4 regions of the Streptomyces sp. SudanB25_2051 genome follow, and region 2 is predicted to be linked to each of the others. Evidence: riboswitches for the same ligand, from Rfam matches in the RefSeq annotation. Region 2 holds a riboswitch; each other region holds the start of a gene.
The links. A riboswitch is a leader RNA that binds a small molecule or an ion and turns the genes downstream of it on or off. The one in region 2 is predicted to bind cyclic di-AMP.
Positions count from the first base shown of each region.

Region 1: it holds a riboswitch for cyclic di-AMP, as region 2 does, so the genes downstream of both, ACSUPT_RS11225 (transglycosylase family protein) here and ACSUPT_RS26120 (M23 family metallopeptidase) in region 2, are expected to answer to the same signal.
Region 3: it holds a riboswitch for cyclic di-AMP, as region 2 does, so the genes downstream of both, ACSUPT_RS28360 (C40 family peptidase) here and ACSUPT_RS26120 (M23 family metallopeptidase) in region 2, are expected to answer to the same signal.
Region 4: it holds a riboswitch for cyclic di-AMP, as region 2 does, so the genes downstream of both, ACSUPT_RS01825 (transglycosylase SLT domain-containing protein) here and ACSUPT_RS26120 (M23 family metallopeptidase) in region 2, are expected to answer to the same signal.

Region 1 is NZ_OZ186787.1:2,538,664-2,545,915, reverse strand. Features, by position in the region: gene ACSUPT_RS11235 (cytochrome P450 family protein) at 1-259, shown strand, start outside; gene ACSUPT_RS11230 (transglycosylase family protein) at 354-1,376, shown strand; cyclic di-AMP (ydaO/yuaA leader) riboswitch at 1,638-1,808, shown strand; gene ACSUPT_RS11225 (transglycosylase family protein) at 1,812-2,498, shown strand; gene eno (phosphopyruvate hydratase) at 2,947-4,236, shown strand; gene ACSUPT_RS11215 (FtsB family cell division protein) at 4,389-4,862, shown strand; gene ACSUPT_RS11210 (DUF501 domain-containing protein) at 4,940-5,488, shown strand; gene ACSUPT_RS11205 (Ppx/GppA phosphatase family protein) at 5,485-6,399, shown strand; gene ACSUPT_RS11200 (hypothetical protein) at 6,491-7,069, opposite strand; gene ACSUPT_RS11195 (cold-shock protein) at 7,170-7,252, opposite strand, start outside.
Region 2 is NZ_OZ186787.1:5,927,866-5,935,117, forward strand. Features, by position in the region: gene ACSUPT_RS26090 (phosphorylase family protein) at 1-370, shown strand, start outside; gene hpnH (adenosyl-hopene transferase HpnH) at 376-1,398, shown strand; gene ACSUPT_RS26100 (aspartate aminotransferase family protein) at 1,412-2,797, shown strand; gene ACSUPT_RS26105 (XRE family transcriptional regulator) at 2,856-3,467, shown strand; gene ACSUPT_RS26110 (DUF6126 family protein) at 3,464-3,643, shown strand; gene ACSUPT_RS26115 (tyrosine-protein phosphatase) at 3,722-4,531, opposite strand; cyclic di-AMP (ydaO/yuaA leader) riboswitch at 5,270-5,432, shown strand; gene ACSUPT_RS26120 (M23 family metallopeptidase) at 5,435-6,352, shown strand; gene ACSUPT_RS26125 (SGNH/GDSL hydrolase family protein) at 6,505-7,252, shown strand, end outside.
Region 3 is NZ_OZ186787.1:6,456,251-6,463,502, reverse strand. Features, by position in the region: gene ACSUPT_RS28370 (L-threonylcarbamoyladenylate synthase) at 1-13, opposite strand, end outside; gene ACSUPT_RS28365 (hypothetical protein) at 175-462, shown strand; gene ACSUPT_RS28360 (C40 family peptidase) at 708-1,193, opposite strand; cyclic di-AMP (ydaO/yuaA leader) riboswitch at 1,197-1,371, opposite strand; gene ACSUPT_RS28355 (isopenicillin N synthase family dioxygenase) at 1,814-2,842, shown strand; gene ACSUPT_RS28350 (MBL fold metallo-hydrolase) at 2,999-3,862, shown strand; gene ACSUPT_RS28345 (oxidoreductase) at 3,979-4,974, opposite strand; gene ACSUPT_RS28340 (lactonase family protein) at 5,104-6,156, shown strand; gene ACSUPT_RS28335 (iron chaperone) at 6,197-6,589, shown strand; gene ACSUPT_RS28330 (aldo/keto reductase) at 6,676-7,252, shown strand, end outside.
Region 4 is NZ_OZ186787.1:407,944-415,195, forward strand. Features, by position in the region: gene iolB (5-deoxy-glucuronate isomerase) at 1-589, opposite strand, end outside; gene iolC (5-dehydro-2-deoxygluconokinase) at 759-1,877, opposite strand; gene ACSUPT_RS01815 (sugar phosphate isomerase/epimerase family protein) at 2,200-3,114, shown strand; gene ACSUPT_RS01820 (Gfo/Idh/MocA family protein) at 3,135-4,154, shown strand; gene ACSUPT_RS01825 (transglycosylase SLT domain-containing protein) at 4,352-5,140, opposite strand; cyclic di-AMP (ydaO/yuaA leader) riboswitch at 5,144-5,304, opposite strand; gene ACSUPT_RS01830 (vanadium-dependent haloperoxidase) at 5,739-7,010, shown strand; gene ACSUPT_RS01835 (FG-GAP repeat domain-containing protein) at 7,157-7,252, opposite strand, start outside.

The DNA of each region.
Region 1 (7,252 bases), 3.4 Mb from region 2:
CCCGGACACCCTGGACCTCGCCCGGCGCGACAACCAGCACCTCGGGTACGGGCACGGCATCCACTACTGCCTCGGCGCGCCCCTCGCGCGGCTGGAGGGGCAGACCGCGCTGGCCACCCTCCTGACCCGCCTGCCCGACCTGCGCCTCGCCGTCGAACCGGACGAACTGCGGTGGCGCGGCGGGCTCATCATGCGCGGGCTGCGCACCCTTCCGGTGGCCTTTACACCGGAAAAAGCTGACGCTACGTCAAGTCTGTGATGTTCGCGTAATCTCCGCTGCACCGACTTGTGACTGGCGTTCGAATGCCGCTACGTTCACCGTCACCTCAGCAGTCACGCGAAAGGTCCAACGCATGCGCTCCGGGAACGGACGACACCGTCGACCCCGTCAAGCTCCCGCCCTCGTCGTCGCCGCGGGGGTGACCGGATCAGCGATCGCCCTGCCGCTGCTCGGCGCGGGCACCGCGTCCGCCGCCGACGCCGCCACCTGGGACCGCGTCGCCGAATGCGAGACCGGTGGCATGTGGAGTGCCGACCTCGGCAACGGCTACTACGGCGGCCTCCAGCTGTCGCAGGAGACCTGGCAGGCGTACGGAGGCACGGCGTACGCGCCGCGCGCCGACCTCGCCAGCCGCTCCGAGCAGATAGCCGTCGCGGAGAAGGTCTACGCCGCCCAGGGCTCCGCCGCCTGGGAGACCTGCGCGCCCATCGCGAACCTCGGCGGCGCCGGCGAGGAATCCGCCCCGGCGGAGACCGCCCCCGACGCCACGCCCGACGCCACCGCGGACACCGGCACCGGCGGCGAAGCCGCCAAGCCGGCCCCGGACGAGCAGCCCACCACGCCGGACGACGCCCCGGCCGGCACCGAGGGCTCAACGGGCTCCGGCGCGGCGGGCCTGCCCGGCGAGCCCACCGCGCCCGCCACCCCGGACGCGACGGCCTCCCCGACCGCGCCCGCGGCCCCCTCCACCGACCCCACCGCCCCCGGCGACGCCTCCGCGGCCGAGGACGGCACGGGCACCCCCGCGACCGGCACCGGCAAGCACCGCGGCGAACCCGCCAAGGAGGAAGCCGGGGCCGTCCCGACGCTTCCGGGCGGAACCGACGAGACCACCGGAACGGGCAATCCGGCCGAGAGCCGCGAATCCGGCAGGCACGCCTCGCGCGGTGACGGAACGGCACGTACGGGCGACGGGCTCGCCCCGGACGGTACGTACACCGTCCAGCCCGGCGACAACCTCTGGACCATCGCGGACAGCCACGAGCTGCCCGGCGGCTGGACGGCGCTCTACGACGCGAACCGCGAGACCGTGGGTACCGACCCCGACCTCATCCTCCCTGGCCAGAGCCTCGACCTGGGCGCGAACGAGGGGTAGTTACGGGCAGGAATGTCCGTTTCTTCGAAGTGAGACAAGAGTCTCTTTGCCTCAACTCGCGCCCCTGCGCCGCCCGGTCCGTCCGTTTCCGCCCCTACCTGCGCAAACGCCCTTATGGGGCAGGCGCGTAGGGGCGGATTGACCGGGATGTCCGTCTTTGATCTCCGCATGGGTCTGTGCTTACCGTCGATACCGCTCGCCACCGCGGGCCCCGTCCGACCGGTAACGCCGAATCCTGCCGCCGGACGACGGGAACAGTCGACGCATCACGCGCCGTAGGCAGGAGCGGGGGACCCAAGGTAAGCGCCGGGCCCTGCCGTCGAGAGACGGCCGGACCGGCTAGGGGTGAAGCCGCGCGCCACCAGCGCGCGGCCGGGCACTCACCAGGCCCGAACCCGACAGCTCACCTCGCAGGCGTCGGTGAGGAGATTCGCCATGCTGAATTCCGGCAAGGGAAAGCACCGTCGCCCGTCCAAGGCCGTCCGTCTCGCCGCGTTCGCCGGCATCACCGGTGTGGCCGTCGCCGCCCCGCTGATGGGCGCCACGTCCGCCAGTGCCGCGACCGCCGCCGAGTGGGACCGCGTCGCGCAGTGCGAGTCCGGCGGCAACTGGTCCATCAACACCGGCAACGGCTACTACGGCGGCCTGCAGTTCTCGGCCTCCACCTGGGCCGCGTACGGCGGCACGCAGTACGCCCCCACCGCCGACAAGGCCAGCAAGTCCCAGCAGATAGCCATCGCCGAGAAGGTCCTCGCGGGCCAGGGCAAGGGCGCCTGGCCGTCCTGCGGCGTCGGCCTGTCCAGCACCCCGTACGGCGGCGCCCCCGAGCGCACCGCCGAGCAGCCCACCACGCGCAGCGAGCAGCGCACCGCGCCGAAGGCCGAGACGGCGCAGCCGAAGGCCGCCGCGCCGAAGGCCGAGTCGAAGACCGTCACCACCCCGACCGGCGAGAAGGTCGAGAAGGGCGACGGCGAGTACAAGGTCAAGGCCGGCGACACGCTCAGCACCATCGCCGCCGCGAAGGACGTCAAGGGCGGCTGGAAGAAGCTGTTCGACCTGAACAAGGACATCGTCGCCGACGCCGACCTCATCTACCCGGGCCAGCAGCTCCACCTGAGCTGACCCGCCCACCGGGCCGGCGCCCCTGAGCCGGCCCGCCCCCGGCCCGCCCCCCGGGGCCGCCCGCCCTCCGGGGCCGGGCCGCCCGCGCGGGCCGTCCCCCGAGCCGCCCCGGCCCGCCGCGCATCCCCCCGTGCGCGGCGGTCCGGGGCATCGGCCTTCCCGGTACCGCCGCCGAGGTCCTGCGGCCCGGCGCGGGCGGGCTCCCGAGGGGTCGCAGCGCCCCTCCCAAACAGGGGCAAACAACCCCATGGCGGATGAGTGGACGGGTGCTCAGTTCGGTTACCGTCCGGTAGAGATGATGGCCATTCATCCCGGTATGGGTCGCCTTGTACGGTTTTTCGTCCCAGCGGGCGGGCGGTAGCGGGCAGCGGCCCCCCAGCCGGTTAGGCTCTTGCCGCAAGGGTGAAGACCCTGCACTCCACGCGTCACATCCCAGAAGGAGATGCTCGTGCCGTCCATCGACGTCGTCGTAGCCCGGGAAATCCTGGACTCCCGAGGCAACCCCACGGTCGAGGTCGAGGTCGGCCTCGACGACGGCAGCACCGGCCGTGCTGCCGTCCCGTCCGGTGCCTCCACCGGAGCGTTCGAGGCCCTCGAGCTCCGCGACGGTGACAAGGACCGCTACCTCGGCAAGGGTGTCGAGAAGGCCGTGCTCGCCGTCATCGAGCAGATCGGCCCGGAGCTCGTCGGCTACGACGCCACCGAGCAGCGGCTGATCGACCAGGCGATGTTCGACCTGGACGCCACCCCGGACAAGTCCTCGCTCGGCGCCAACGCCATCCTCGGCGTCTCCCTCGCCGTCGCGCACGCCGCCTCCGAGGCGTCCGACCTGCCGCTGTTCCGCTACCTCGGCGGCCCGAACGCGCACCTGCTGCCGGTGCCGATGATGAACATCCTGAACGGCGGCTCGCACGCCGACTCCAACGTGGACATCCAGGAGTTCATGATCGCGCCGATCGGCGCCGAGTCCTTCTCCGAGGCCCTGCGCTGGGGCACCGAGGTCTACCACACCCTCAAGAAGGTGCTGAAGGAGAAGGGCCTGTCCACCGGCCTCGGCGACGAGGGCGGCTTCGCCCCGAACCTGGACTCCAACCGCGCCGCGCTCGACCTCATCCTGGAGGCGATCAAGCAGGCCGGCTACACCCCGGGCCGCGACATCGCGCTCGCCCTGGACGTCGCCGCGTCCGAGTTCTACAAGGACGGCGCCTACGAGTTCGAGGGCAAGTCCCGCACGGCCGCCGAGATGACCGAGTACTACGAGGAGCTCGTCGCCTCGTACCCGCTGGTCTCCATCGAGGACCCGCTGTTCGAGGACGACTGGGACGGCTGGAAGACCATCACCGAGAAGCTCGGCTCGAAGGTCCAGCTCGTCGGCGACGACCTCTTCGTCACCAACCCGGAGCGCCTCGCCCGCGGCATCGAGGAGGGCGCCGCGAACGCCCTGCTCGTCAAGGTCAACCAGATCGGCTCCCTCACGGAGACCCTGGACGCCGTCGAGCTCGCCCAGCGCAACGGCTTCAAGTGCATGATGTCCCACCGCTCCGGCGAGACCGAGGACGTCACCATCGCCGACCTGGCCGTCGCCACCAACTGCGGCCAGATCAAAACCGGCGCCCCGGCCCGCTCCGAGCGCGTCGCCAAGTACAACCAGCTGCTGCGCATCGAGGAGATCCTCGACGACGCCGCCGTCTACGCCGGCCGCAGCGCGTTCCCGCGCTTCCGCCCGGCGAACGACTGACGCGCGCACCGCTGACGCGCACCGCGCGCGGCTGACGCGCGGGCACGGCTGACGCGCCGGGGGCCGACGCCTCGTCGCCCCCGGTTGCGTACGTCCCCGGCCACGGTCCCGTACCGTGTCCGGGGACGTCGTACGTGAGGAGGGGCGAGCCGATGGGCCAGGACCGGGACCGGTTCTCGACCGCGACGAGGCTGCGGCTGCTGGGCGAGCAGACCGCCGCCCGCGTCTACCGCTCCCAGACCCGCCGCCAGGCGCGCCGCTCCCGGCTCACCGGCCGGGCCGCGTTCCTGGCCCTCGTCGTGTGCACGATGGTCGTCGCCCTCGCGTACCCGATGCGGCAGTACGTGTCCCAGCGCGGCGAGATCGCCGAGCAGGAGCGGCTCGCCGAGGAGGCCGCGGCCCGCGTCGAACGGCTCCGCGACGAGAAGGCCCGCCTCCAGGACGACGCCTACATCAAGCAGCTCGCCCGCCGGCACCTCCACTACGTGATGCCGGGCGAGACGGCGTACATCATGAACGACCCGGACGCGGAGCGGGAGCAGCGCACCGACGAGGGCGGCACCGGCCGGCCCTGGTACTCAGGCGTCTGGGACGGCGTGGACCGCGCCGACCAGCGCGCCCGGTAGCCGCACGCCCCCGTCCCGAACCACCCACCGACCCCCCCCAACCGCCCCGAGCGGGACCGAGCAGGATCAAGGCAGGCATGGAAACGCCCCCTCCGCAGACCGAACGCACCGAGCCGACCGAGGCCGATGTCGCGGCCTTCCAGGAACAGCTCGGCCGCCCGCCGCGCGGCCTGCGGGCCATCGCGCACCGCTGCCCGTGCGGTGAGCCCGACGTGGTGGAGACCGCGCCGCGGCTCCCCGACGGCACGCCCTTCCCGACGACGTACTACCTGACGTGCCCCCGCGCGAACTCCGCGATCGGCACGCTGGAGGCGAACGGCGTCATGAAGGAGATGACCGAGCGCCTGGCCGCCGACCCGGAGCTGGCCGCCGCCTACCGGGCCGCGCACGAGGACTACATCGCCCGCCGCGACGCGATCGAGGTGCTGACCGGGTTCCCGAGCGCGGGCGGCATGCCGGACCGCGTGAAGTGCCTGCACGTGCTGGTCGCCCATTCGCTGGTCGCCGGGCCGGGTGTGAACCCGCTGGGCGACGAGGCGCTGGCGATGCTGCCGGAGTGGTGGGCGAAGGGCCCGTGCGTGAGCGTGGAGCGCGGCGCGGACCACGCGGGGGAGGCGGGCGAGTGACCAGGGTCGCGGCCATCGACTGCGGTACGAACTCCATCCGCCTGCTCGTGGCGGACATCGACCCCGAGGCGGGGACCCTCGTGGACCTGGACCGGCGGATGACGATCGTCCGCCTGGGCCAGGGCGTGGACCGCACGGGGCGGCTCGCCCCGGAGGCGCTGGAGCGCACGTTCGCCGCGTGCCGCGAGTACGCCGCCGCCATCAAGGAGCTGGGCGCGGAGCGGGTCCGGTTCGTGGCGACGTCCGCGTCCCGCGACGCCGAGAACCGCGAGGACTTCGTGCGGGGGGTGATGGACATCCTGGGCGTGGAGCCGGAGGTCATCACCGGCGACCAGGAGGCCGAGTTCTCCTTCACGGGCGCGACGAAGGAGCTGCGGGGCAGCGACGAGTACCTGGTGGTGGACATCGGCGGCGGCTCGACGGAGTTCGTCGTCGGCACCGGTCACGTCGAGGCGGCCCGCTCGGTGGACATCGGCTGCGTACGGCTGACGGAGCGCCATGTGCGCCACGACCCGCCGACCGAGGACGAGGTGGCCGCGATCCGCGCCGACGTGCGCGCGGCGATCGCCCTGGCCGAGGAGACCGTCCCGGTCCGCGAGGCCCGCACGCTGGTCGGCCTGGCCGGCTCGGTCACCACGGTCGCGGCCCTGGCGCTGGGCCTCGGGGAGTACGACTCCGCGGCGATCCACCGCTCCCGCATCCCGTACGAGCGGGTGGCGGAGGTGTCGGCGCGGCTGCGCTCGCTGACCCACGACGAACGCGCCGCCTACCCGGTCATCCACCCGGGCCGCGTGGACGTCATCGTGGCGGGCGCGCTGGTCCTGGAGGAGATCATGACCCATGTGGCGGCGCAGGAGGTCGTGGTCAGCGAACACGACATCCTCGACGGCATCGCCTGGTCCCTGGCCTGACGGCCGGGTTCGTCGCGTAGCGGTGACGGGACCGCCCCCGCCCGGTCCTGTGGGACGGGCGGGGGCGGTCCCGATTGGCCTTGTCCGAGGATCAGGAGTCGTAGGTGATCTTCAGGTCGGTGCCGAATTCGCCGTCCTTGCCGGGCGCCGGCGCGGTGCCTCCGGTCGGCTGGTCCGCGGCGGCGCTGCGGCTGATGCCGTCGAACAGCGCGTAGTTGAAGCGGAACCCGAGGTTCGCGGTGCCGGTCTTGCCGCCGACCTTCACGCGGAAGGTGCAGTTCCCCCAGAGGGTGTAGTCCTTGTTGCGCCGGTTGTTCTTGACCGACGAGTGCCAGAAGTAGTCGACCGGCACATTGGCGTGGCTGTCGTGGTAGGGCAGCTGCATGTGGCCGGCCTTGCAGGTCATCCTGCCCGTGGCGATGGCCTGGACCTTCGGCGAGGTGCGGAACGACCACGCCATGGTGGCGGGCTTGCCGACGGTCCCGGCCATGTTCACCTGCCCGGTGAACGTGCCGTTGGAGTCGGTCTTCTTGTAGTACGGGGCGGACATCTTGAAGGTGTGCTTCGCCTGCTGCGTGCCCGCGTGCGCGGGGGCCGAGGCCAGCAGCATCGAGGCGGCCAGAGCGGCGGAGCCGAGCGCGGCGGCGCGCCTGGCGGCTATGAGAGACATCGGATGGGTCCTGCTTCCGTCCATCCGCGCGGACGTCGGCAACCAACCGCGGTCCGCGCGTGACTGGTGGATACGACCGGTCGCGTTCCGGGTGGGACGATCAGGTGTCGAAGGTGATGTCGAGGTCGGACGAGTAGCCCGGACCCCCGGTGCCCCCGCCGTCCCCCGGCAGCGGCTCCGGCC
Region 2 (7,252 bases):
CCCGCACGGCGCCACCCCCTGCACGGCCCCCGAGGCGCTGGTCGCGGCCCTGGCGCGGGCGCTGCCCGGCCGGACCGTGCACACCGGCCCGCTGACCGGCTCCGACCACGTCGTACGAGGACAGGAGCGGGCCGCGCTGCGCGCCACGGGCGCCCTGGCGGTCGACATGGAGTCCGCCGCCACCCTGCGCGCGGCACTCGCGGCGGGGCCCCGCCCCGTTGCCGCCGTCCGGGTGGTCGTGGACGCCCCGGAGCACGAACTGGTCCGAATCGGCACGGTACGCGGTGGAATATCAGCCTTCCGTGTTCTCCGTGCCGTACTCCCCGCGTTCCATGAATGGCACCGTTCCTTGCTGCTCCCCAGGAGGTGAGCCAGATGGCCATGCCGCTCCGCCAGACCGTCCGGGTCGGGACCTATCTGCTTGGACAGAAGCTCCGCAGGCGCGAGAAGTTCCCCCTCATCGTCGAACTGGAGCCGCTCTACGCCTGCAACCTCAAGTGCGAGGGCTGCGGCAAGATCCAGCACCCGGCCGGCGTCCTGAAGCAGCGCATGCCCGTCGCCCAGGCGGTCGGAGCGGTCCTGGAGTCCGGGGCGCCCATGGTCTCCATCGCCGGCGGCGAACCCCTGATGCACCCCCAGATCCACGAGATCACCCGCCAGCTGGTCGCCCGCCGCAAGTACGTCTTCCTCTGCACCAACGCCCTCCTGCTGCGCAAGCGGCTGGACGACTTCACCCCCTCCCCCTATTTCGCCTTCGCCGTCCACATCGACGGACTGCGCGAACGCCATGACGAATCCGTCGCCAAGGAAGGCGTCTTCGACGAGGCCGTCGCCGCCATCAAGGAGGCGAAGCGCCGCGGATTCCGCGTCACCACCAACTCCACCTTCTTCAACACCGACACGCCCCAGACCGTCATCGAGGTCCTCGACTTCCTCAATGACGACCTGCGCGTGGACGAAATGATGATCTCCCCCGCCTACGCCTACGAAAAGGCGCCCGACCAGGAGCACTTCCTCGGCGTGGAGCAGACCCGCGAACTCTTCAGAAAGGCGTTCGCCGGCGGCAACCGGCGCCGCTGGCGCCTCAACCACTCGCCACTGTTCCTCGACTTCCTGGAGGGCAAGGCCGATTTCCCCTGCACCGCCTGGGCCATCCCCAACTACAGCCTGTTCGGCTGGCAGCGCCCCTGCTACCTGATGAGCGACGGATACGTCCCCACCTACCGGGAGCTGGTGGAGGAGACCGACTGGGAGGCGTACGGACGCGGCAAGGACCCGCGCTGCGCCAACTGCATGGCCCACTGCGGCTACGAACCGACCGCCGTCCTCGCCACCATGGGCTCCCTGCGCGAATCCCTGCGCGCCGCCCGCGAGGCCGTACCGGGCCGCAGGGCCTGACGAGGAGCGAGGCATGAGCACCGACTTCGACCTGCGGAAGCTGCTCGCCGACCGCGCCCGCGAGCGGTACGAACTGCACGCCCGGCACCTCAACCACCAGCTGCCGCGGATGCTGCACACCATCGGCTTCGACAAGATGTACGAGCGCGCCGAGGGAGCCCACTTCTGGGACGCCGAGGGCCACGACTACCTCGACATGCTCGCCGGGTTCGGCGTCATGGGCCTGGGCCGCCACCATCCCGTGGTGCGCCGCGCCCTGCACGACGTGCTCGACCTGGACCTGCCCGACCTCACCCGCTTCGACTGCGCGCCGCTGCCCGGTCTGCTCGCCGAGCGGCTGCTCGCCCACTCGCCCCACCTGGACCGGGTCTACTTCGGCAACAGCGGCGCCGAGGCGGTGGAGACCGCCCTCAAGTTCGCCCGCCGCGCCACCGGCCGCCCCCGCGTCCTGTACTGCTCCCACGCCTTCCACGGGCTCACCACCGGCGCGCTCTCCGTCAACGGCGAGGACTGCTTCCGCGACGGCTTCGCCCCGCTGCTGCCCGACACCGCCGTCGAGCTCGGCGACCTCGACGCCCTCGACCGGGAGCTGCGGCGCGGCGACGTGGCCGCGCTGATCGTGGAACCCGTCCAGGGCAAGGGCGTCCACGAGGCCCCGCCCGGCTACCTGCGCGCCGCCCAGGAGCTCCTCCACAAGCGGGGCGCCCTCCTCATCGCCGACGAGGTCCAGACCGGCCTCGGCCGCACCGGCGACTTCTACGCCTACCAGCACGAGGAGGGCGTCGAGCCCGACCTGGTGTGCGTCGCCAAGGCCCTGTCCGGGGGGTACGTGCCGGTCAGCGCCACGCTCGGCAAGGACTGGATCTTCAAGAAGGTCTACTCCTCCATGGACCGCGTCGTGGTCCACTCCGCGAGCTTCGGCGCCAACGCCCAGGCCATGGCCGCGGGCCTCGCCGTCCTCGCGGTCCTGGAGGACGAGGACGTCGTCGGCAACGCCCGCCGCACCGGCGCCCTGCTGAAGTCCCGGCTCGCCGCGCTCACGGACCGGTACGAGATGCTCCGCGAGGTCCGCGGACGCGGGCTGATGATCGGCATCGAGTTCGGCAGGCCCGCCTCGCTGGCGCTGCGCGGGCGCTGGACGATGCTCCAGACGGCCCGCAGGGGACTGTTCGCGCAGATGGTGGTGGTCCCGCTGCTCCAGCGGCACCGCATCCTCACCCAGGTCTCCGGAGACCGCCTGGAAGTGATCAAGCTCATCCCGCCGCTGATCATCGGCGAGGCGGACGTCGACCGCTTCGTCACCGCGTTCACCGATGTGATGGACGAGGCGCACAGCGGCGGTGGACTGATCTGGGACTTCGGGCGCACCCTGGTCAAGCAGGCGGTCGCCAACCGCTGACTTTTGCCCGTGGGGCAAGAAAATTGCCCCACGGGAAAATTCCTGGCGCAATGGTCGTATGACGACCGTCGAAGGAGAGCCGGCCGAGAGCCTGCCGGACGTCGCGCCCCAGCTGCGCGCCCTGCGCCGCCGCCGGGGCCTGACCCTGGAGGCGGCCGCCCGGCGCGCCGGACTCTCCCCGGCCCATCTGTCCCGCCTGGAGACCGGCCGCCGCCAGCCGTCGCTGCCGATGCTGCTCGGGCTCGCCCGCACCTACGGTACGACCGTCTCGGAGCTGCTGGGCGAGGTGGCCCCGGCCACGGACCCGGTCGTCCGGGCGGGCCGCGCCGAACCGGTCGAGGCCGGCGGCTGGACGTACCACCAGGCGGGCGCGGCGGGCCGGGCCATGCAGGCGCTGCGCGTCGAGGTCCCGTACACGGGGCTGCGTGACGCGGTGCGCGTCCACGCGGGCGAGGAGTGGCTCTACGTGCTCGCCGGGCGCGTGCGGCTGGCGCTCGGCGACGCCGTGCACGTCCTCGATCCGGGCGACAGCGCCCACTTCGACTCGCTCACCCCGCACCGCATCGCCGCGGCCACCCGGAGCGGCGCCGAGCTGCTCTTCGTCCACACCCTCATGCAGAGCCCCGCCGCCGACCTGTGCCTCGGCGACGGCCCCGCCGCGCACCACTGAGCAGAACCGAGAGGTACGCCATGCCCGAGCCGGAGAACCCGAAGCCCATCCCGAGCACCCAGGAGCGGTGGATCAACCGCAACCTCGTCATACGGCTGTTCGCCTACCTGGTCGCGGGCCATCTCTTCGCGGCCTTCCTGTACCTGCTGTTCATGCTGGGCGGGCAGAACCAGTAGCCCGGCTCAGCCCGCCCCCGGGCGTCTCGGCCGTCCGCGCCCGGCTCAGGCCGTGCAGGCTCAGGCCGTGCCGCCGTCTCAGCCGTCGAGGAGACGGGCGCGCAGCCGTTCGCGGGTCTCGTCGGTCAGCCCCAGCCCGTCGGCGAGGTACCGCTCGGTCGACCCCCAGCGCTCCTCGATCGTCGCGTACGCCGTGTCCAGGTACTCCGCGCGCGCGTCGAACAGGGGGCTGAGCAGCTCCATGACCTCGGAGGACATGCCGGCGGGCGACGAGTCGCCGCGGCGGACCTTGTACCGGCGGTGCGGGTCGTTCGACTTCAGGTAGTCCGCCTCGATCGCCTCGCGCTCCACGCCGACCGCGAGCAGGACCACCGCTATGGACAGGCCGGCGCGGTCCTTGCCCGCCGCGCAGTGCATCAGTGCGGGCACGCTCTCGGCGGCGAGCGCGTGCAGGACCCGGCTGTGCTCGGCGGTGCGCTCCGCGATGATCGACCGGTACGCGGCGCGCATGCGGGCCGCCGCCTTGCCGTCGCCGAGCAGCTCCCGCAGCTGGTCCAGGTCGCCGTCGCGGACCATCGTCCAGAACTCGGCGCCGTCGGCCGGGTCGGTCAGCGGGATGTTGACGTTCCGGACGCCCGGGAGCTCCACGTCCGGGCCCTCCAGGGCCTGGTCGGCGGCGTTGCGGAAGTCGAAGACGGTGTGCAGCCCGAGGGACGCGAGGAACGCCGCGTCCTCCTCCGTCGCGTGCGCCAGGTGACCGCTGCGGAACAGCACCCCCGGCCGCACCCGGCGCCCGTCCACGGTCGGCAGCCCGCCCACGTCGCGGAAATTGCGGACGCCGGTCAGCTCCGGTTCGGCGGTCGACGGGAAGGGCGGCAGCTGCGTCACGGGGGCTCCTCCGTGTCCGGTGTCGGCGACGTCCGCCGACAGGTTGGCGGTCCGACGATACGACATCGCTTCCCCGGTCGGCGTGGCCCGACGCCCGCCCCCACTCCGTCGCCCCGCCCCTTCTCGGGGCCCCCGCGCCGCCCCTTCCCTGGGCCCCCGTGTCACCCCTTCCCTGGGCCCCCGCGCCATCCCTCCTCCCGGCGTCCGTGTCACCCCTTCTCCCACCCCGGCGACACCGCCCCTTCTCCGACCCCGGCGACGCCGCTCCTTCTCCCGGCTCCCGTGCGCCCCTCCGCACCGCCCGGCGCAGGGCCCCCGGGGGCGCCCCTCCGGCGGCCCGCTGCCGTGCCCCGGCCCGCCCGCGCCTCGCGCCCCATCAGGACCCACGATGCGATTACCTCCCACTTGACGAGGAGTTGGGCCGCTGATCACTTAAAGATGCTTCTGTCGCTTCTGTCCGTATTGCTCTGCTACGTCATAACGCGCCCTGGAAACAAGGGAGATGGCCGCCGCCGCGTGAGCAGCGTCATAAAGGTGACGGACCGTGGCCGACGGCGCCGCGCAAAAGCCCTGCGCCGCACGGGAATTCATGATCCGTAATCCACGGAGGGTGACCGCAATTCCCCGGTGAATTCCGCGGAGTGAATGCGCCCGCGCAACCATCCGCTTGTTCCCGTCGTCCTCACTCGTTTACCGTCCCGTTCCAGCCGGGCGGATCGCCGAATCCTGCCGCCGCCCCGGAAATTCGCACCCATCCAACGTGTGGCAGGAGCGGGGGAACCAGGTAGTCCGCCGTGCGGGAATTCCCGTACGGCTCGGGGTGAAGTCGCGCTCGACGCGCGGCCGGACAGCTCCAGTCCGAACCCGACAGCTCACCTCGCAGGCGCCGGAGAGGAATTCGCCATGCCCGCCAAGGGTAAGCACCGCCGTACCAAGTCCCATGCCCTCACCCGCGGTTTCGTCGCCGCCGGTACGGGTGGCGCCGCCATCGCCCTCCCGCTCCTCGGTGCGACCGGCGCGCACGCCGCCGCCCCCGCCGCGGCCCCGGCCGCCGCCCCCGCGCAGACGGCGGCCGTCGCGACCGTCGCCGAGGCGGGCAAGGCCGCCCCGCGCGTCTACACCGTCGTCGCCGGCGACTACCTGGCCAAGATCGCCCACAACAAGAACGTCAAGGGCGGCTGGAAGAAGCTGTACGCCGACAACCGCGAGGTCATCGGCAGCGACCCGGGCCTCATCCACCCGGGCATGAAGCTCACCCTCGGCGCCAAGAACACCGCCAAGAGCCCCGCGAAGGCCGACGACACGCGAGGCGAGCGCGCCTCCCGTTCCGCCGCCAAGACCGAGGCCCCCGCCGAGGCGAAGCCGGCCGCCGAGACCCCGGCCCCCGTGCGCGAGCAGGCCCCCGCCCAGAGCGGCTCCGGCTTCACCGCCCCGGTCTCCGCCAGTGTCACCACGCCGTACCGGGCCTCCGGCTCCATGTGGTCGTCCGGCTACCACACCGGTGTCGACTTCGCCGCCGCCTCCGGCACCAGCATCAAGGCCGTCGGCCCGGGCACCGTCGTCTCCGCCGGCTGGAGCGGCGCGTACGGCAACGAGGTCGTCATCAAGCACGCCGACGGCAACTACTCGCAGTACGCCCACCTCTCCTCCCTCTCCGTCTCCGCCGGCCAGTCGGTCGGCGGCGGCCAGCAGATCGGCCTGTCCGGCTCCACCGGCAACTCCTCCGGTCCGCACCTGCACTTCGAGATCCGCACCGCCCCCGGCTACGGCTCGGACATCGACCCGCTGGCCTACCTCCGCGGCCACGGCGTCAGCATCTGACGCATAACGCACCAAAACGCCACGGCCCGGCCCCCGAAAGGGTGCCGGGCCGTCGCGCGGTGGCGGAGATCACGCCCCGTCAACCCCTCCTTACGGTCGCGTAGGTCACATCTCGGGGTGAATGATGTGCGGCCGTGGCAGACGATTCGACGATGGGGGAGAACGACGTGATCGGGTCGTACACGGCGATCGGCGACAGCTTCACCGAGGGCGTCGGCGACCCGGGCCCGGACGGCCGCTTCGTCGGCTGGGCCGACCGGCTCGCCGTCCTGCTGGCCGACCGGCTTCCGGAGGAGCACGAGTTCCGGTACGCCAACCTCGCCGTACGCGGCAGGCTCCTGGACCAGATCGTGGCCGAGCAGGTGCCCCGCGCCAAGGAACTCGCCCCGGACCTGGTGACGTTCTGCGCCGGCGGCAACGACATCATCCGACCCGGCAGCGACCCCGACGACGTGGCCGAGCGCTTCGAACGCGCGGTCGCCGACCTGAGGTCCGTCATCGGCACCGTCGTGGTGACCACCGGCTTCGACACCCGCGGCGTGCCGGTCCTGCGCCATCTGCGGGGCAAGGTCGCCACGTACAACGGCCATGTGCGCGCCATCGCCGACCGGTACGGCTGCCCGGTACTCGACCTGTGGTCGCTGCGCTCCGTGCAGGACCGCCGCGCCTGGGACCAGGACCGGCTCCACCTGTCGCCCGAGGGCCACACCCGGGTCGCGCTGCGCGCCGCCCAGGTCCTCGGCCTGGAGGTCCCGGCCGACCCCGACCAGCCGTGGCCGCCGCTCCCGCCGCGCGGCACGCTGGAGGTCCGGCGCGACGACATCCAATGGGCCCGCGAGTACCTCGTGCCGTGGATCGGCCGCCGGCTGCGGGGCGAGAGCTCCGGCGACCGCATCTCCG
Region 3 (7,252 bases), 530 kb from region 2:
AGTACTTCGCCATCCGACGAGCCTAACGCGGTGCCGCGCGCGGCGCCGCCCGGCGCCGGTGGGGCCGATGCGGGCGGCGTCACCGCGCGGGCGCACCGGTGCGGTTCTCGCCGGGAGCCGGGGCGGCGGTCGCGGGACCGTGTCCTGGGGGCGGGTGGCGCCGTTGATCCGGGTATGACCAAGACTCACCGTATGCTCGCCGCCCTCGCGTTCGCCGCCGGGGCGTCCGCTCTCGCCGCGCCCGCCGCGAACGCGTCCGTCGTGCCGATCGGCCCCGGCGGCCCCTCGCTCCTCAGCCAGGTGGACGACCTCGCCACGAGCGGGGTCGACGAGGACCACCGCCACCAGGTGCCGAAGGTGACCGAGCAGTTCGGCGGGCTCAGCGGCGTGCAGCAGCTGGGGCAGCTGCGGCAGGTCGTCGCCCCGGTGGCGCCCGTGCTCGGACTGGTGCCGGGACTGTAGGACCCGCCCACCCCTCGGAGGCGGCCCTCGAAGCGTGCCCCCGGACATGATGGTCCGGGGGCACACTCATGGGCGGGACTTCATGTGCCGGAGCCCTCGCGGGCCGGTCCGGGGCCGGGTCCTGGGCCTGGCGGCCGGTCAGGTTCGAGACAAGGGCGCTGGCCTGTCCGGCCGTCAGGCCCTGGGTGGCGGTCCGGGATACCGGCACGGCGCCACCCGGGGCACCGAGCATGCCCCGCGGGGTCTCAGCGGACCCGGCCGAACAGGACCTTGCTGGTCCAGAGCCGCTCCAGCTTGACCACGGAGCCGGCCTTCGGGGAGTGCCAGATGCGGTTGCTGCCGGCGTAGATGCCGACGTGGTACACCCGGCCGCCGGAGTGGAAGAACACCAGGTCGCCCTTGCGGAGGCTGGACGCCGAGATGTGGCGTGTCTTGTTGTACTGCTGCTGCGCGGTGCGCGGCAGGTTCTTGCCGGCCTTCTTGTAGGCATACAGCGTCAGGCCGGAGCAGTCGAACCGGGTCGGCCCGGCGGCCCCGTACTTGTAGGGGGAGCCCTTCTTCGACGCGGCCACGTTGAGGGCCTTCGTCGCGTACGACGGACCTGCCGTCTGCGCCTGCGCCTCGGGGGTGGCCCCCGGTGCCAGCAGGGTGCCGGCGAGGGCGGCGACGGTCAGCGCCGAGACGGCGCCGGTCCGGGACAGCTTGGACGGAACGTGATTCTGCGCGGTCATGCGCAACCCTTCGTCATCCGCCTGCGAAGGATGACCTGTCGGGTTCGGGCTGCGAAGTTGCCCGGCCGCTGACGCGGCTTCACCCCAAGGAACGGCCCTGGCGGGCACGTCCCGTACTGCTGGGTCCTCCACTCCTGCCGATCCACTTCGTGTCGACCAGATCCGGACGGCGGCAGGACTCGGCGTCCGCCCGGACCGCCTCGCCACGGCGGCGAGGGCTTGTCGTCGTCAAGGATCTTGACCCATTTCGGGAGGGATCTTCGAACGGAATCGGCATTTTGTGAGACTCCTCACCGTTGGCCGGATCGGCGTGTCGCGGATGGCCGAAGGGTTGCGGAGGGGTGTCCGCGGGGTGTGTGGCGGACGTCTCGGAGCGCTCGTGATCGCGGCGCGTTACCCTGTCCGGGTGACTCTTCTCGTGATGCGCCGACACGTCGACTACGTGCGCGTCACGACCATGAGCTGTCTGCGCCAGGACTGACTTCTCCCCTTCTCCACCTCTCCACCGGTCCTGCAGCGACGCACCCTCCCGGCACACTCCCGCCGGAGCCTTCCGTACGCCGCGTTCCCGTCATCCTCGGGCAGCAGGGCCTCGTCACACGCGAAACGGAAGCCACACCATGCCTGCCACGACCGCCACCGCCGCCCCCTCCGCCGCCCCGGTCCTGCCCGTCATCGACCTGTCCGCCGCCGACGACCCGCGCACCCGCGAGGCGTTCCACCGGGACTTGCTCGCCGCGGCCCGCGACGTGGGGTTCCTGCATCTGACCGGGCATGGTGTCAGCGAGCGGGAGATCGCCCGGATCATGGAGCTGACCAGGGCGTTCTTCGCACTGCCCGAGGCCGACCGGCTGGCGCTCAGCAATCTGAACTCGCCGCACTTCCGGGGCTACACGCGCGTCGGGCACGAGCTGACCGGCGGCCGTTCCGACTGGCGCGACCAGCTGGACGTGGGCGCCGAACGCCCCGCTCCCGCGGTGGGCCCGGACGACCCGGCGTACCTGTGGCTGGAGGGGCCCAACCAGTGGCCCGCGGCGCTGCCGGAACTGCGCACGGCCGTCCTCGACTGGCAGGACCGGCTCGCGGCCGTGGCGCACCGGCTGCTGCGGGAGCTGCTGACCGCGCTGGGCGCGCCCGCCGACTTCTTCGACGACGCGTTCGCCGAGCGGCCGCACCTGCACACCAAGCTCGTCCGCTACCCCGGTTCGGCGCCGGAGGGGGACGGCCAGGGGGTGGGCGCGCACAAGGACTACGGCTTTCTGACGCTGCTGCTCCAGGACGAGGTGGGCGGTCTGCAGGTGCGGTCCGGCGACGGATATCTGGACGTGCCGCCCCGGCCCGGCGCGTTCGTCGTCAATCTGGGCGAGCTGCTGGAGATCGCGACCGACGGGTACCTGTCGGCGACCGACCACCGGGTGGTGAGCCCTCCCGGGGCGGTGGAGCGGTTCTCCGTGCCGTTCTTCTACAACCCCCGGCTGGACGCGGTGATCGAGACGGTGCCCGGCCCGTATCTGAAGGACGCCCCCGGGGTCGCCCAGGACCGGGAGAACCCGCTGCACGCCGAGTACGGGCGCAACGAGTTGAAGGGCTGGGTGCGGGCCCACCCCGAGGTGGCCCGGCGCCACCACCCCGAGCTCGTCGCCGGCTGACCGTCCACGCGTGCGGGGCCCGGGCGGCGCGCCGCGGGCCCCTGCCCGGCCCGTGGCGCGCGCCGGTGCGCGGCGGTCCCCGCGGGTGCACGATGGGGGTGCGGAGGTGTCCGCCTCGGCCGCGAGCGCTCGACCCGGGGGAAGAGGAGCGCCGCCATGACCGCACACAAGGCCGGCCGGGACACCACGGTCCTGAGCGACTCGCTGCCCGTGCCGGGGATCGGTTTCCTCGCCGTCAACGCGTTCGTCGTGCACGCCCGGGAGCCGGTGGTGGTGGACACCGGTCTCGGGCTGCCCGACCGGGACTTCGTGTCCGCGGTCGCTGAGGCCGTCGACCCAGCGGACGTCCGCTGGATCTGGCTCACGCACCCCGACCGGGACCACACCGGCGGGCTGTTCGCGCTGCTGGCCGCCGCCCCGGAGGCGCGGATCGTCACCACGTACATCGGCGCCGGGATCATGTCGACGGAGCGGCCGCTGCCGATGGACCGGGTGTACCTGCTCAATCCGGGGCAGTCGCTGGACGTGGGCGACCGCACCCTGCGTGCGTTCCGGCCGCCGCTGTACGACAACCCGGCCACGGTCGGCTTCTACGACGACCGGTCCCGCACCTGCTTCAGCTCCGACTGCTTCGGCTCGCCCCTGCCGTCCGCCGAGCTGGCGGAGGGCGAGGACGTACGGGCGGTGGGCGCGGAGGAGCTCCGGGCCGGGCAGCTGCTGTGGGCGACGATCGACAGCCCGTGGGTGCACCTGGTGGAGGACCGCCGGTTCGGGCAGGCGCTGAAGCCGCTGCAGGAGATGGACCCGGAGCTGGTGCTGTCCGTGCACCTGCCGCCGGCGCCGGGGCTGATCGGGCGGATGCTGGACACGCTGAGCCTGGCGCCGGGCTCCGATCCGTTCGTCGGGCCCGACCAGGCGGCGCTGGAGCGGATGCTCGCCGGGTTCGAGCCGGGTGCCGAGGCCGGGCCGGGGCCCGTGCCGGAGAAGCCCCAGACCACCGCGCCGCCCGTCGTCGCCTGAGCCACCGGACGCCCACTCAGGCCGCTCGGCCGCTCAGGCCACCCCGCCCGCTCAGGCCGCTCGGCCCGCTCAGGCCGCTCCGAGCGTGCCCCCGGTACGACTCCGCCCGGCGCGGCTCAGCCGGCGGCTGCGAGCGCGGCCAGCAGCTCGGCCTCCCGGCCGGCGCTGAGGCCCGCGCGGCGCGGCCGGTCCAGGCCCTGTTCCCGCTCCCAGCTCAGGGTGTCCGCGAGGAGTGCGGCCACGCTCCTGTGGCGCAGGCCGGCCGCGCGGGCCGCCGAGCCGTCGCGCGCGGACCAGCCCTCGTAGCCCGGTTCGGCCAGCCACATCGGCAGCGACTCGTGGCCCATGTACTGCTCCACGCCCCGGGCCAGCAGCCACGCCGGATCGGCCGGGACGAGCGGTCCGGTGTGGCCGCCGGCGGCCCGGGACAGGGCCAGCCACTCGTGGAACGGCACGACCGGGCCGACCGCGTCGTACGTACCGGTCGTGCCGGCCTCGGCGCAGTCGAGCAGCCACGCGGCGAGGTCCCGTACGTCGATCGCCTGGGTCGGCAGGTCGGGGGCGTCCGGGACGAGCATCGGCCCATGCGGGTCGCGGGCCGCGCGGGCCGCCCAGTAGCCGGAGCGGCCGCTCTCGTCGCCGGGCCCGCCGATGAGTCCGGCGCGCGCGATCAGGAGCCGGTCGCCCACGGCGGCGGCCGACGCCTGCTCGCAGGCGGCCTTCGCCTCCCCGTACCCCGACCGGTCCGCCTCGCCGCCCTCGGCCGGGGGAAGGAGCGGCGCGGACTCGTCGGCGCCGATCGCGGCGTGGGAGGCGTAGGCGCTGATGGAGGAGACGTACGTCCAGTGCCGGGCCGTGCCGACGAGCGCGGCGAGCGCTCCCCGGACGAAACCGGGCTGCCACGACACCTCGACGACCGCGTCCCAGGCGCGGCCGGTGAGCGGCGCGTACGCGTCGGGGTCCCGGCGGTCGGCGGGGACGAGCTCCGCGCCGTCGGCGACCGGCCCGCTCTCTCCGCGGGCCAGGCAGGTCACGTCGTGGCCGCGGCCGAGCGCCTGCCGGGACACCTCCCGGCTGAGCCAGGCCGTCCCACCCAATACAAGGATCTTCATACCGTCACCCAAGCAGTCCGCGGCGCGGTGCCGGACGCGGTTCGCCCACAGCGCATCGAGGGGCGGTGGTGACCGGTGCGGGCCGCCGGTCGTTACCGGGTAGGTACGAATGCGACGAAAGGGACAATCATGGTGCGGAGTGGCGGGGCCTGGGCGTACATCGGCTCGTTCACCTCGGGCGGCGGGCAGGGCATCACCGTCGCCTCCGTCGACCTCGGGAGCGGGGCGCTCACCCCCGTGTCGGCCGTCGGCGGGCTCGTCAACCCGTCGTGGCTCACGCTCGACCGGGCGGCGGGCGTGCTGTACGCGGTGGGCGAGGCGGAGGCCGGCGAGGTCGCGGCCTTCCGGGCGCGGGGCGGGGAGCTGACGCCGCTCGGCCGGCCGGTCGCGGTGGACGGCGCGGGCCCCACGCACCTGAGTGTCGTCGGGCGCAGGCTGCTCACCGCCAACTACGGCTCCGGCGGCGTCAGCAGTCTGCCGCTGGACGGCGACGGGGCGGTCGGCGGGCCGGCCGTCGTCCTCGCCCACCGGGGCTCGGGGCCCGACCCGGAGCGGCAGGAGGCCCCGCACGCCCACCAGGTGCTGCCCGCCCCGGGCGGCCGGTGGGTGCTCACCACGGACCTGGGCACCGACTCGGTGCGGGTCTGCGCGCTGGACGCGGACAGCGGGGAGCTGCGGGTGCACGGGGAGGCGGGGCTGCGGCCGGGCTCCGGGCCGCGGCACCTCGTCTTCCACCCGGACGGCACGTCCGTGTACGTCCTGCACGAGCTGGTGCCGCAGGTGACGGTGTGCCGGTGGGACGCGGCGGCGGGGCGGCTGGAGCCGCTGTCGGAGGTGGCGCTGGAGGGTGACGGCACCGACCCTGGGGACGTGCGGCCGTACCCGTCGGTGCCGGCGGTGTCGGCGGACGGGCGGTTCCTGTGGGCGGCCGTGCGGGGCGCGAACACCGTGGTCACCCTGGACCTGGAGGACGGTCCGGAGAAGCCGCGGCTCGCCGGAAGCGTGGACTGCGGGGGCGTCTGGCCCCGCGACCTGGTCCCGGACCCGTCGGGGCGCAGGCTGTACGTGGCCAACGAGTGGTCGGGGGACGTGACGTGGTTCGAGGTGGACCCGGTGGACGGGCGGCCGCGGCGCGGCGGGTCGGTCGAGGTGCCCGCCGCCGCGTGCGTGGTCCTCGCCTGAGCGGCCCGGTGACCGGCCGGAGCGTGTGGGAGGCGGTGCCATGGCGGAGCACTTCGCGAGCGTGGACGCGTATGTCGCGTCGTTCCCGCCCGAGGTGCGGGAGGTCCTCGAGGAGATCCGGCGGACGGTCCGCGAGGCGGCGCCCGAAGGGGCGGGCGAGCGGATCTCGTACGGGATCGCGGCCGTCACCCTCGGCGGGCGCGACCTCGTGTACTTCGCCGGGTGGAAGCGGCACGTCAGCGTGTATCCCGTGCCGGAGGGCGACGCGGCGTTCCGGCGGGACGCCGGGCCGTACCGCTCCGGGCGGGGCACGCTGCGCTTCCCGCTGGACCGGCCCGTGCCGTACGGGCTGGTGGCGCGGCTGGTGCGGCACCTGGCGGCCGAGCGGTCCGCACCCGGCGGGCCGGGCGGGGAGCCCGGGGCGGCGGGGTGATTCCGGCCGGTCGGCGGGGAATGCCGCGGGCCCCGGTGATCGTTGTGATGTGGAGTAGCAACCGACGACGTAAGGATCGACCGCACGTGAGCAAGGTCCCCTCCCTGACCCTGAACAACGGTGTCTCCATGCCGCAGCTCGGTTTCGGCGTCTGGCAGGTGCCGGACGCGGAGGCCGCCGAGGCGGTGGGCACCGCGATCGAAGCCGGGTACCGGAGCATCGACACCGCCGCCGTGTACGAGAACGAGCGCGGCACCGGGCAGGCCGTCAAGGCGTCCGGGCTCCCCCGCGAGGAGCTGTTCGTCACCACGAAGCTGTGGAACAGCGAGCAGGGGTACGACTCGACGCTCCGCGCCTTCGACGCCTCCCTGGAGCGGCTCGGCCTCGACTACGTGGACCTCTACCTGATCCACTGGCCGGTGCCGGCTCGCGACGCGTACGTGGACACGTACAAGGCGTTCGAGAAGATCCTCGCCGACGGGCGCGCCCGTGCCATCGGCGTGTCGAACTTCCTGCCGGAGCACCTGGAGCGGCTGATGGACGCCACGTCCACGGTCCCGGCCGTCAACCAGATCGAGCTGCACCCGCAGCTCGCGCAGGCCGGGGCGCGCGCGTTCCACGAGCGGCACGGCATCGCCACCGAGGCGTGGTCGCCGCTGGGCC
Region 4 (7,252 bases), 5.5 Mb from region 2:
CCGCGACCTCGAAGTAGTAGATCTCCTCCAGGCGCGACTCCTCGCCGGGGCGGTGCTCGTCGTGCTTGTGCGGCGGGTAGGACGACCAGTTGCCGCCGGGCGTCAGCACCTCGACGGCGATGAGCCGGTCGCAGTCGTAGGTGTCGGCGGCGGCGAAGTTGTTGACCTGCCGGGAGCAGATGCCGGTGCCGCGCAGTTCGACGGGGACGGCGGAAGCGGGGCCGTACCGCGCGGGCAGGCGGCGCTCGCAGCGGGCCCCGGCGAGCGCGAAGCGACCCCCGCCGGGCGAGGTGAGCGTGACGCGGGTGTCGCGGGGGACGTACGCGAAGTCGGTGACGGCGCTGAACACGTCCGGGCGGCCGGCGAGCCGGAAGGTGCGGCCTTCGGCGGTGACGGCGCAGCCGCCGGAGAGCGGCAGCACGATCCACTCGCCGGCGCCCGTGTCGTACGTGTGGGAGCCGCCGGGCGGCAGGCGCAGCACACGCAGCGCGGCGTGCCCCCAGCCTGCGGTGGCGGGGGTGACGTCGACGGTGTACGGGCCGCTCGCGGCGGCGCCGGCGGGGAGGTGGAGTCGGGGGCTGCCGGCCATGGGTGCGGGGCTCCGTTTCTCTGCGGGGTCGGGTGGCGCGGGGCGGTCACGGTGCGGGCGGGGCGTCGGCGGGGACGGCGTCACGGTCCGGGGCGGCAGGGACCGGTGCGCCACGGACCGGTGCGCCACGGGCGGGGGCGCCACGACCGGTGCGCCACGGGCTGGGGCGTCACGGGCCGGCGGCGGTCAGGAGGGCGTCCACTTCGGCGGGGGTGGGCATGGCGGAGGAGCAGGCGAGCCGGGAGGCGACCAGGGCGCCGGCGGCGTTGGCGTACCGGACGGTCCGCTCCAGGTCCCAGCCGACGAGGAGGCCGTGGCAGAGGGCTCCGCCGAACGCGTCGCCCGCGCCGAGCCCGTTGACCACCTCGACCTCGACGGGCGGTACGTCGGCGGTGGTGCCGTCGCGGTGGACGGCGAGGACACCGGCGGGGCCCCGTTTGACGACGGCCAGGTCGACGCCGGTGTCCAGGAGCGCGCGGGCGCAGGCGGCCGGTTCGGCGAGGCCGGTGGCGACGCCGCACTCCTCCAGGTTGCCGACGGCGACGGTGGCGTGCCGCAGGGCCTCGGCGTAGTGGGCGCGCGCCTCGGACGGGTCGGGCCAGAACGCGGGCCGCCAGTCGAGGTCGAGGACGGTGATGCCGCGGCGGCCCCTGGCGGCGAGCACGGCGAGGGTGGCCGCGCGGCTGGGCTCGGCGCTCAGGCCGGTTCCGGTCGTCCACAGGACGCGGGCGGCGCGCACGGCGTCGTAGTCCAGTTCGCCGGGGTGGATCTCCAGGTCGGGGGCCTTGGGCCGGCGGTAGAAGTAGAGGGGGAAGTGGTCGGGCGGGAAGATCTCGCAGAACGTGAGGGGCGTGAGCAGTCCGTCGACGGACGTGACCCAGCGGTCGTCGACGCCGAACTCCCGCAGCGCCCGGTGCGCGTAGGCGCCGAAGGGGTCGGCTCCGGTGCGGCTGATGAGCGCGGCGGTCCGACCGAGGCGGGCGGCGGCGACGGCGACGTTGGCGGCGGACCCGCCGAGGAACTTCCCGAAGGTCTCGACCCGCTCCAGCGGGACGCCGCTCTGGAGGGGGTAGAGGTCGACGCCGACGCGGCCCATGGCGATCACGTCGAAGGGCTCCCCGCCGGTCGCGCTCCCGGCGGCGCCGGGGCCGGCAGCGGCGGCCGGGTCGGGCGCCCGCGTCGGCCCGGGCATCGGCGCGGGGGCGGCGGAATCCGCGGCCCGCGGGGGCTCGGGCATCGGCGCGGCAGCGGCGGCGGCTTCCGGGGCGGTGGGGTCGGGCTCGGGCATGCGGGTCGCTCCTGGGGCCTTCGGGGCGGTCGGGGCCGGGGTGCTTCAGGTGTCCTCCCCCGGACGGGCCGCTCCCATCCCCGTGCCCGCCGCGTCGCGGCGAGGTGGCGGTCGGACGGACCACACGGGCCCCGTTCCCGGCATCATGCCGATAGGGTCGGCGCCCACCGCGCACCAACACCGCCGACACCCGCCGGCACCCGCCGATCGCACCGCCGCGGGCACCCGCCGGCACGCACGGCACGGCGTCCCAGCCGCCCGCCGCGCGCCCGCCCGATGAGGCCCCGTCAGCGAACCGGGAGCCGCGCCGAAAGGACCGCTCATGGACACCGCAGGCACCCCGTCCCTCGACCGCATCAGGATCGGCTCCGCCCCGGACTCGTGGGGCGTGTGGTTCCCCGACGACCCGGGGCAGGTGCCGTGGAGGAGGTTCCTGGACGAGGTCGCGGAGGCCGGGTACGAGTGGATCGAGCTCGGCCCGTACGGCTACCTCCCCACCGACCCCGCCGTGCTCGGCGACGAGACCGCGCGGCGCGGCCTGAAGGTCTCCGCGGGCACGGTCTTCACCGCCCTGCACCGCGGCCCCGCCGTCTGGGACGCCACCTGGGAGCAGGTGAGCCGGGTCGCGGAGCTGACCCGCGCGATGGGCGCGCGGCACCTGGTGGTGATCCCGTCGTTCTGGCGGGACGACAGGACCGCCGAGCTCGTCGAGCCGCCCGAGCTGACCGCCGCGCAGTGGGCGGACCTGGCGCGGGGCATGGAGCGGCTGGGGCGCGAGGTGCGGGAGCGGTACGGGCTCGGCATCGTCGTCCACCCGCACGCCGACACGCACCTGGACACGGAGGAGCACGTCGAGCGGTTCCTCGACGCGACCGACCCGGAGCTGGTCTCCCTGTGCCTGGACACGGGGCACTACGCCTACTGCGGCGGCGACAGCGTGAAGCTGATCGAGACGTACGGGGAGCGGATCGGCTATCTGCACCTCAAGCAGGTCGACCCGGCCGTCCTGGCGGAGGTCGTGGCGGAAGGCGTGCCGTTCGGTCCCGCCGTGCGGCGCGGGGTGATGTGCGAGCCGCCGCACGGGGTGCCCGCGCTGGAACCGGTGCTGGCGGCGGCGCAGGGCCTCGGCGTGGACCTGTTCGCCATCGTCGAGCAGGACATGTATCCCTGCCCGCCCGAGCGGCCGCTGCCGATCGCGGCGCGCACCCGCGGGTTCCTCCGCTCGTGCGGCGCCTGAACCGGAAGGAGAACGGGACCATGACACGAGGCGGGACGCTCGGCGTGGCCGTCGTCGGGGCGGGGCGGATGGGCGCCGACCATGTGCGCCGCATCGACCGGGTGATCAGCGGGGCGCGGGTGGCCGCCGTCGCGGACGTGGACGGCGAGCGGGCCAAGGCGGTCGCGGACGCGGTCGAGGGCTGTACGGCGTACACGGACCCGGCCGCCGCGATCGGCGCGCCCGGCGTGGACGCCGTGCTGGTCGCCTCTCCGGGCGCGGCGCACGAGGCGGCGCTGATCGAGGCGCTGGGGCGGGGCCTGCCGGTGCTGTGCGAGAAGCCGCTCACCCCGGACGCCGCGTCCGCGCTGCGCGTGATGCGGGCGGAGGAGCGCCTGGGGAGGCGGCTGGTGCAGGTGGGGTTCATGCGCCGGTACGACACGGAGTACACGCGGCTGAAGGCGCTGCTGGACGGCGGCGGTCTCGGGCGGCCGCTGATGCTGCACCAGCGGCACCGCAACGCCGCGTCGCCGCCCTGGTTCACCGGGGAGATGCTGCTGGCGGACTCGGTGGTCCACGAGATGGACGCCACGCGATGGCTGCTGGGCCAGGAGATCACCGCGGTGACGGTGATGCGGCCGAGGCCGTCGGGGAACGCCCCGGAAGGCGTGGACGACCCGCAGTTCGTGGTGTTCGAGACGGACGGCGGGGCGCTCGCGGATGTGGAGATCTACGTCAACTGCCGCTTCGGGTACCAGGTGCAGGCCGAGGCGGTGTGCGAGAACGGCACCGCGCGGATCGGCGAGGCGCACGGGATGCTGGTCAACACGGGCGGCCGGTGGGGCGGCCCGATCGCGCCCGGCTTCGAGGAGCGGTTCGAGGACGCGTACGACCGGCAGGTGCGGGCCTGGGTGGACGCGGCGCTGCGCGGTGAGGTGACCGGGCCCGGCTGCTGGGACGGGTACGCGGCGGCGGCCGTCTGCGAGGCGGGCCTGCGCTCGCGCGCGGAGGGGCGGCGCGTGGAGGTGGAGCTGGTGGAGCGCCCGGCGCTCTACGGCTGAGGGGCGCGGCACCGCTGCGGGCGCCCGGCGGAGCCGGTGCCACGGCAGGGGCGCGCCGGCCGGCGGGGCCGTGCCGGTCCCCGGTGGTACGGCCCCGCTCCCCCGGCGGGGCCGTATCGCCGGGGAGGCCGCGGCGCCCGCGGGGCACCCGGCGGGCCGGTCGGTCGGCGCGTCGGGTGCCCCGCGGGCGGTCGGGGTCAGTACGGGCCGTTGACGTTGTCGATGGAGCCGTACCGGTCGGCGGCGTAGTTGCACGCGGCCGTGATGTTGGCGACCGGGTCGTACGGGTCGAACGGCGTACCGGGCACGTGGTAGGCGCGGAACGTGGGGTCGATCACCTGGAGGAGGCCCTTGGAGGGCGTACCGGCGGCGGCGTTCGAGTCCCAGTTGTTGATCGCGAGCGGATTTCCGGAGGACTCGCGCATGATGTTGCGGTGAATTCCCTCGTAAGTGCCGGGAATTCCGCGCTGGGCCATGATGTCCAGCGATTCCTTGATCCAGCCGTCGAGGTTGTCGGCATAGGACTTCACGGCGGTCTGGACGACGGCGGTGCGGGCGGCGGAACGGTCGGCGCGGACGGCCGTGGAACGCTCGGCGGCGGCCTTCGCCGCGGCCGGGGCCTTGGCGCCGACGGTGAGCTTCAGACCCGGACGGATGAGTGACGGGTTGTCACCGATGGCGTTCTTGTTGTCCGCGTAGAGCTTCTTCCAGCCGCCGCTCAGGGAGTGCTCGGCGGCGATGCCGGAAAGGGTGTCGCCGGCGACCACGGTGTGCGTGACGGTCTTGGCGGCCTTGACGGCGGCGGGCGCCGCGGCGGGCGCCTGGGCGGCGACGGAGATCGCGGCGGGGGCCGCGCTCGGGGCGGCGGAGGCGGTGGCCGCGCCGGTCAGGGGCAGGGCGAGGGCGGCTCCGCCGGTGCTCGCGACGACGAGTCCACGGCTGAGGCGGCTGCTCTTGGGGCGACGGTGCTTACCCTGTGCGGGCATGGGGCGTTTCCTCTCCGACGCCTGCGAGGTGAGCTGTCGGGTTCGGGCTGGAGATGCCCGGCCGCGGTCGCCCGCGACTTCACCCCAAGCCGTTCCGGATGACCGGAACGGCGGCTTACCTGGTTCCCCCGCTCCTGCCGAGCGTGAATGTGTGAGTGCTGGAGCCCGGAAGGCGGCAGGATTCGGCGTTCCCTCCGGAATGACGGTGACCGTAAACGACATCCGCGGGGCGGAACAAGGCCGGGAATTTCCCGCGAAGATCCATTTCCGGGGCCGGTGGCGGCGAAATTCCGTACCACCGCGCGGCGTACGCGCGATTTCCCCTCCGGACCGCCGTGACCGACATCACGGATTACGGGCGGCGGTGGCGTTGCCCTCACCACACCGCAAAATTGCGCCAATTGACCACCAGTCGGCAAATCTCACAAACACCCCAAATCAGACATAGGTCCGGAGTCGCCTCCGTTCGGGTGGACCCGGCGCCCGGACGGGCGCGCGACCCGCCGGCAGCGGTTGCGGTTCCCGCCCCGGCCGCGAGGGTGAGGATGTCGCAAACTGACCAAACAGGGGCGAAATCGTGCATAAAACACCACTGAGGATGTCACCGCGCCGGACCCTCCTCGCCGCAGCCGCGCTGCTGGGGCTGACCGCCACCGCCGCCGCGGTCCCGGCGTCCGTCGCACAGGCGGAACCCGCCGTCTCGGCGCCCGGCGCCGTCATCGCCGACTGGGCCCGGCTCACGGGCGAGGTCGTCGACCCGGAAGGCAAGTCGAACTCGTCGGAGACGTCCGTCTGGCACGCCGTCGTCTCGGCGGGCATGTACAACGCGGTCGTCGGCATCGAGGGCCGCTACGAGCCGTACCGCTGGAGCGAGCGGGGGCCCGGTTCGGCGTCCTCCGTGGCCGCCGCCGCGACCGCCGCCCACGACGTGCTGCTCCACTACTTCCCCCAGGCCGAGCCGAAGCTGGAGAGCGCCTACGCCGCCTCGCTCGCCGAGGTGCCGGACGGGCCCGCCGAGAAGGCCGGCGTGGAGTTCGGCCGCCGCGCGGCGGCCCACATGGTCGCGCTGCGCAAGGACGACGGCTTCGGCGCCCAGGTCCCCTTCACCACCTCGCCGGCCCTCGGGGTGTGGCGGCCCACGCCGCCCGCGCAGCAGCCGTTCACCAGTTCGTGGCTGGGGCGTCTGCGCCCGATGCTCATCGAGCGGCCCGACCACTTCCGGCCCGCGGCGCCTCCCGCGCTGACGTCCGCCCGCTATGCCGCCGACCTGATCGAGGTGAAGGCGGTGGGCGCGAAGACGAGCACCGTGCGCACCGCGGAGCAGACGGAGACGGCGCGCTTCTTCACCACCGTGGACCTGCAGGGCGCCCTGGCCGACCGTGCCGAGCGGCACGGCCTCGACCTGGTCGACACGGCCCGCCTCTTCGCCGCCGTCAACACCGTCCAGGTGGACGCCGCCATCGCCGCGTGGGACGCCAAGCTGCACTACGGCTCCTGGCGCCCCGTCACCGCGATCCGCGAGGCGGAGAACGACGGCAACCCGCTGACGGAGGCCGACCCCGCGTGGGAGCCCTTCCTCGTCACCCCCTCGCACCCCGACTACCTCAGCGGGCACACCACGACCGCGGGCGCCCTGGTGCGGACGCTGACGACCCTGTCGGACCGCCCCGACCTGGACCTGCGCGTCACGTCGGTCATGATGAAGAAGACCCGCCACTACCACGTTCCCGACCACTACACGAGTGACGTCGAGGGCGCCCGCATGTGGGGCGGCATCCACACCCGTACGGCGAACGAGGTCGGCACCGCGACGGGCCAGCGCATCGCCGCCTGGGCCCTCGCCCGCCACTTCCGCCCGCTGACCGCCTGAGCGGCGCCGCGCCGCGAGGACGGCCCCGCCCGGGGACGGCCGTGACGGCCGCGCCCGGAACGGCCCGGTGAGCCCGGAACGGCCCAGTGAGACGACGGGGCGGTCCGCCTGATCCGGCGGACCGCCCCGCTCACCGCGCCCCGGCGTCAGAGGACGGCGTCGAAGCCGTCCCAGTACGAGGCGACCCGCACACGCGCCCGGAAAGGCGCCGACGCGTCGCCGGTGCCCGTGTACTGCCAGAC